One region of the Mesorhizobium sp. IMUNJ 23033 genome, then DNA from elsewhere that is predicted to be linked to it. Evidence: predicted binding sites of a transcription regulator. Region 1 holds the regulator's gene; each other region holds the start of a gene.
The links. Region 1 encodes LexA, which represses DNA repair genes until DNA is damaged. Its sites were predicted from a motif close to TGTTCNNNNTGTGTTCNG; they were not measured.
Positions count from the first base shown of each region.

Region 2: ACFX5Q_RS09110 (PA0069 family radical SAM protein) is a predicted target of LexA. The motif match lies at 1,073-1,090, and genes of this name have one in related genera.
Region 3: dinB (DNA polymerase IV) is a predicted target of LexA. The motif match lies at 1,139-1,156, and genes of this name have one in related genera.

Region 1 is NZ_JBJACT010000005.1:145,390-147,656, forward strand. It holds gene kynU (kynureninase) at 1-618, opposite strand, end outside; gene lexA (transcriptional repressor LexA) at 1,075-1,815, shown strand; gene ACFX5Q_RS07900 (ComEC/Rec2 family competence protein) at 1,809-2,267, opposite strand, start outside.
Region 2 is NZ_JBJACT010000006.1:7,966-10,232, reverse strand. It holds gene ACFX5Q_RS09120 (hypothetical protein) at 1-306, opposite strand, end outside; gene ACFX5Q_RS09115 (glycosyltransferase family 2 protein) at 511-1,014, opposite strand; gene ACFX5Q_RS09110 (PA0069 family radical SAM protein) at 1,165-2,267, shown strand, end outside.
Region 3 is NZ_JBJACT010000029.1:79,505-81,771, reverse strand. It holds gene ACFX5Q_RS26575 (hypothetical protein) at 1-303, opposite strand, end outside; gene ACFX5Q_RS26570 (hypothetical protein) at 691-927, opposite strand; gene dinB (DNA polymerase IV) at 1,214-2,267, shown strand, end outside.

The DNA of each region.
Region 1 (2,267 bases):
GCCCGCGGTGTGGCAGAGATCCCAGACGATCAGCGCCCCCGCGTCATGGGCGATGCGCGTCAGCGCGGTCATGTCTCGCAGTTCGCCTGACTTGTAGTTGACGTGGTTGACCAGCACCACGGCGACATTTTCGTCGATCAGCTCCTCGATCGTCGGCGCGTCGACGCCAGCGAGGCGGAGAACGGTGTTCTTTCGGGTCGAGGCCACGCCTTCAGCCATGTAGAGGTCGGTCGGAAAGCTGTCGCCTTCGGCGACGATGACGGGCCGATCCGGCCGCATGGCCATTGCGGCGTGCAGAACCTTGTAGATGTTGATCGAGGTGGTGTCGCAGACCACCGTTTGGCCGGACGCTGCGCCGATCAGGCGCCCCAGCTGGTCGCCGAGTTCGAGCGGCATGTCGAACCAGCCGGCCGTGTTCCATGCGCGGATGAGGTCCTGCGCCCATTCTTCGGTCGCCGCCTTGCGCAGCGCGTCGAAAGCGGCATGCGAGGCAGCGCCCAGCGAATTGCCGTCGAGATAGATCACCCCTTTGGGCAGGATGAAGCGGTCGCGCAGCGAGCGCAGTGGATCCGCGGCGTCCATCGCCTCGACGGCCGCAAGATCAGGAACTGCGGTCATGATATGTCTGCTCCCCTCCGCAGGACACCGGCACGCAATGACGACACACAGGCCGATCGGTACTTTCTCTCATCACTCGCCATCGCACTGCAAGAACCTGCCTTGATGACTTGTCGGCCCAACGACAACCCTCGACCTTTGCTCAAAGTTGGCATTTTGAGTTCGTTTCGTTCACGGTGCATCGAGCGGGCTGGATGGTCGAACACGGCCCGACCCGGGAATGTCTGCGCCAAATGATTGCCGGTACTGGAGCCTTCCAAGTCGGGCTGAGGCCATAAATGAAAACAAAATCAATGCGATGAAGCCGGACTCTGAGGGAGTTTGACATTCTCTGTCGACCACAACATCGTTTCGGGCACCTTAAGCCATTCATTAAACTTTAAACGGTTGCGGAACACAAATGGAACAGATAGTGTTTGTTCTGGTTTTGTTTTTCTGATTCCGTTGGGGGCCGCGATGCTGACACGCAAACAACATGAACTGCTGATGTTCATCCATGAGCGGCTGAAGGAAAGTGGTATTCCACCATCCTTCGACGAGATGAAGGAGGCGCTCGACCTTGCCTCGAAGTCGGGCATCCACCGGCTGATCACGGCGCTGGAGGAGCGCGGTTTCATTCGTCGGCTACCCAACCGGGCGCGCGCTCTCGAAGTGCTGCGCCTACCCGATTCGATCGCTCCCGGCCTCAATGCGGCGAAAAAGTTCTCGCCGAGCGTCATTCAGGGCAGTCTTGGGCAGGGCGGTCTCGGGCGGCAGATCAAGCCGATGGCATCGTCGCGCACGCCCCAGGCGGGCAACGACGACGATGCGGTCGCGGCAGTGTCCATCCCGGTGATGGGCCGGATCGCGGCCGGTGTGCCGATCGACGCCATCCAGCATCAGACGCACTCGATCTCGGTGCCGCCGGACATGATCATGGGCGGCGAGCACTACGCGCTGGAGGTCAAGGGCGATTCGATGATCGAGGCCGGGATTTTCGACGGCGATACGGTCATCATCCGCAATGCCGATACGGCGAGCCCGGGCGAGATCGTCGTGGCACTGGTCGACGAGGAGGAAGCGACGCTGAAGCGCTTCCGCCGCAAGGGCGCTTCGATCGCGCTGGAAGCCGCAAACCCGGCCTATGAAACCCGCATCTTCGGGCCCGACCGGGTCAAGGTGCAGGGCAAGTTGGTTGGCTTGATCCGGCGCTACTGAGGCGGCGGTGATTGTTTTGGCGGCGGTTTGCTGGCCTGCCTTTCGGGTCTCTTGTAAGACGGCAGGCCCCTCGCCTCGCGCGAAAATCTGCGCTGCTCGTGCCAGGGCCGGTACGGCTGCTCGATCGCGAAGTCTATCTCCGCTGGCGCGATTGCCGATTGCTGGTCGAAGAAGACGGCGGCGCTGCCCAAGCGGGCAAGCTGCCGTTTCTTGACGACAAGGACAAGCGGATTGCGGCAAGGGTCGTAGGCGGTGGCGTCGTTGACGATGATCAGGGTCGCGAAAGCACACGCTCTCCACGCGTCCTTGCGGTCTTCTGCATACGCGATGATGGCGCCGGACGGATGCCGTGCGAGGCACAGACCGGCGCTGCAGTAGAAGGGCGAGCCCGGCGGCAGGTCGGCCGGATCCATGTCGAACCGCGCGTCTCCCTTCTCGAAGGTCTCCGGTAC
Region 2 (2,267 bases), on a different contig from region 1:
CTGCGGCAGCACCAGCCCTGAAAACAGCCCGTCCGCTTTCAATGCGCCGACGGCCGCGGCGCGGTCGACGCCGGCAAACATCGTATCTGTGTTGCGTGCCGGCTTGGCCTGCTTGGCACCAAGCCAGTGCAGGCGCCGCCCCGGCATGGTGCGGGCGAGGACGAACATTGGCAGCCAGGCGGGATTCTCGCGAAGGTCGGTCAGATAGGTCGGGATGCGCGCGGCCATACGGCGCAACATGCTGCCATTTCGCGCAATTGCCTCCAAGCTGGCGGCGCCGGATTTGTCAGGGCTTGTAAAGGTCATCGGGTCCTCGGGTATGAATGCGGCGCCGACGCAGCGTTGCTCACCGCTCCGGCATTACCCAAACCCGATTGTCCCGCATGAAGGGAATGCTACGCCCACGCCATGTTTTGTGCAATGCACAATAGACAACGCGCCTGCAATAAATTCCCGTAGTGTGGAAACGAGTGAAGCTCCGTCCGTTCGCGAAGGCAGGGCAAAAGAGCCTCACTTCGACGGCGCGACCCAGATCTCCGCGTTGAGCCTCCTGGTCGCAAGGCCGCGCGCGATGGCCTCGGCGCCGCGGGCGCTTTTCGACAGAGCTGTGGCTTGGCGTTTGCTGATCACCAGCCCCTCGGCCAGGGCCCGGTTGCCCGAAAAGACGCGTGCCAGGAACGGCGTGCGGCTGCCGCGCGCCCGCGCAAACCGCGCCGGCATGGTTTGCCTCGCGGTGTGGGCGACAACCTCGTCGATCCAGCCTTCCGAAAGCCGCGCGCCAGGCTCCAGCAACAGCAGCCAGTCGCCCTTGGCCTGCCTGATGCCGGCCGCGATGCCGCCGGCGACATAGTGGCAGCCGGCATGCTCGGCGACACGGTGCGTCTGGTCGGTCGAGCCGTTGTCGCAGACGATCACATCGCGCACCACGCCTTCGACCGCGCCGCCGATCAGCGAGGCGAGCGTGCGGGCAAGGCCCTCTTCGTCGTTCATGGTTTCGATGAGAACACTGAGCATGGTTAGCCGAATAGCGGAAAGCCGTAGGCCGCGCCAGTTTTTGCATCGCGGCATAAAAAGTTCTTGCTTTGTTCTCATCGACAAAATAGGAATAGTTTCATGAACAGAGCGATTCGACGGCCTGCTGACAGTCCCTGGGAGAGGGCAAAGATGGAACAGATCGTGCGTGCCGACATTGCAGCCTTTGGGGCCGGGAGAGCCGAGATGGCGAATGCGATGATCGAGCAGAGCGGCATGCGCGTGCGGCCGGACCGAAATCGCGGCCGCTCCGCCGGCATCAATCCGTCCGGCCGCTTCGAGCCGGTCAGCCGGCATGTCTTCGACGACGGCTGGAATTCGCTGGAGGAACTGCCGCCGTTCAAGACCGAGGTGCAGGTCGAGAAGCCGCGCACGATCATTACCCGCAATGAGTCGCCCGACATTTCCTTCGACCGCTCGATCAACCCCTATCGTGGCTGCGAGCATGGCTGTGTCTACTGCTTCGCCAGGCCGACGCACGCCTTCATGGGCCTGTCGCCGGGGCTCGACTTTGAATCGAAGCTGTTCGCCAAGCCGGACGCGGCACGGATGCTCGACAAGGAATTGTCGAAGCCCGGCTACCAGCCGCGCACCATCGCTATCGGCACCAATACCGATCCCTACCAGCCGATCGAGAAACAGTACCGGATCATGCGCGAGATCCTCGAAGTGCTGGAAGCCCGCGGCCATCCGGTCGGCATCGTCACCAAATCGGCGCTGGTGACGCGCGACATCGACATATTGTCGCGCATGGCCGAGCGCGGGCTGGCCAAGGTGGCGCTGTCGGTGACGACATTGGACCGGATGCTGGCCAGAACGATGGAGCCACGCGCGTCGACGCCGACCAAGCGGCTGGAGGCGATCCGACAGCTTTCGGACGCAAGCATTCCGGCCTCCGTCATGGTGGCGCCGATCATACCCGGCCTGACCGATCCGGAGATGGAGCGCATCCTCGATTCGGCACGCGCCGCCGGCGCGCGCGAGGCCGGCTACGTCATACTTCGCCTGCCGCTGGAGGTGGCGCCGATCTTCAAGGACTGGCTGCTGCGCCACTATCCCGACCGCTACCGCCACGTGATGTCGCTGATCCGTTCGATGCGCGACGGCAAGGACTACGATTCGGAATGGGGCAAGCGCATGAAGGGTGCGGGACCCTATGCCTGGCAGATCGGCCGCCGCTTCGAGATCACCGCCAAGCGGCTCGGCCTCAACGCCGAGCGGCGGACGCTCAGGAC
Region 3 (2,267 bases), on a different contig from region 1:
ATCCACGGAGACTTCCGTCGTGGCCTTCTTGCCCGACTTTGTCGACTTAGCCGATGCTGACTTGCCGTTCGTGCTCTTGCCTGACTTGCCGTGCGTGCTCTTGCCTGACTTGCCGTGCGTGCTCTTGCCGGAATTGCCCTGCGAACCGCTTTTGCCGGAGTTGCCGCCGCCATTCCCGTTGCCGCCGCCATTGCCGTGGCCACCGCCATTCCCACCACCATTGCCGCCGGCAGCGGCCAGTGCGGGAGACGCCAGAAGCGCGAATGCCGCAAGCGCGGCAAAGAGAGTCTTTCGGGATGTCATGAGTATTTTCCTCCGAGAATCGCCACCTCACCCAACCGCTAATGAGCGCAATATGAGAAATCCCTAATGCCGTCGGTAAACTTTAGATAAATGTGGTTTCAATGCGAGAGCGAAGCAGCCCGCCAGCGAACAATCCGAATCGAGAAACTGCCATAACCATTTGAAATTCTTAAACTATATGAAAACTGACAACCGGCTTGCGCCATTTGGACCGCAGAAGGCCCATACGGGTCAGACCATGGTCCCAAACGGGCGTCCAGCGGTACGAAAACGGTCGCCGCGTCGTCGATTGAGAAGGCGCTCAAGCAGCGGAAGTCGATGACAAGCGAGGGCGCTCCGACCGCCTGAACGGCAGCCAAATGAGCGGTGCCACCTCCTGGCGATGCACTATGGCGCCCGCAAAATGTCGGCGCCCGGCTGCTCGTCGAACAGCACCGCGCAACCGCGCCCAAGCGCCACCGCCGACAGCGCATTGGCGACGGTCTCATCCGCCGAGACGAAATCCCCGGTCAGCACGCGCAATTCTTCCACGGCCCTCGCCATCGATACGAGCCGCCCGGCGGCACGGTCGGTGGTGCAGGCATCGACGACACAAACGAGATCGATGATTTCGAAGCGGTCCATCTCAGGTCTCCGCAAAACAGTCCCTTCGAGCCAATCAACGCCGTGGCGCGCGACAATGTTCCGGGGCGGATCATGGACCTTCGTCGATGGTGCGCTGCCCACTGACGGTGGGCAAAAAAAACGAGATTCCGACTTGAATCCGCCCTTCATCGCAAGACATTTCCCCTGCCCTCGCCGACGGCTTAGAGGCAGCTTGACAAGAGACCCTATTTGTTCTCTTTTTGTTCGGCAAAAAATTCCTTAAAACAGGCATGGCTAATGCTGCAATGCCGTAGGGTGGAACGGGATGGAAACCAGCGCCACCATCCTGCATGCCGACCTCGACGCCTTCTATGCCTCGGTCGAGCAGTTGCTCGATCCATCGCTGCGCGGCAAACCCATCGCCGTCGGAGGCGGCGTGGTGCTGGCCGCATCCTATGAGGCTCGAGCGTTCGGCGTGCGCGGCGGCATGCCCGGACGCAAGGCCCGCGAACTCTGTCCGCAGCTGATCTTCGTCGGCGGCCATTTCGGGGACTACCAGCGACTCGGCGACGCCGCCATAAAAGTGCTCGACGATTTCACGCCGTTGGTCGAGCGCATCTCCATCGACGAGGCCTTCGCCGACGTTGCCGGCTGCACGCATCTGTTCGGGCCGCCGGCCGTGATCGCCGCCATTGTACGGCGCCGCGTGCGGGCCGAGCTCGGCCTGCCGATCTCGATCGGCGTGGCGCGCACCAAGCACCTGGCCAAGATCGCTTCGCAGGTGGCCAAGCCCGACGGGCTGGTGGTCGTCGATCCCGCAGGCGAGCTCGCCTTCCTGCACGATTTGCCGGTCTCGCTGATGTGGGGCGTCGGCCCGGCGACCAAGGCGCGGCTGGCGGAAATCGGCGTCGAGACCATCGGCCAGCTGGCCAAGACCCACAGTGGGGCGCTGGAACGGCTGATCGGGCCGGCCGCCGGGCAGAAGCTTGCCGCGCTGGCCTGGAATCGCGACCCGCGCCGGCTCGAGACGCATCGGCGCGCGCATTCGGCGGGCGCGCAGTCGGCACTGGGCCGCAAGCCTGCCGTGGCAGATGTGTTCGTGCCAACCTTGCTGCATCTGGCCGACCGGGTGGCGAGCCGACTGAGGGCCAAGGACCGCCCCGGCCGCACGGTGACGGTGCGCGTGCGCTTCGCCGACCTGCGCGCGGTGAGCTGCTCGATCACGCTTGACCAAGCTATATCAGCGACGGCGATGCTGGCCGAGACCGCCGAGGAACTGGTGCGTGGCGTGCTCGCCGCCCATCCCTGCGAGAAGGTGATTTCGCTGCTGGCGATCTCGGTCTCGCATCTCGAGGAAAGTGCGGAACTGCAGCTGGAGC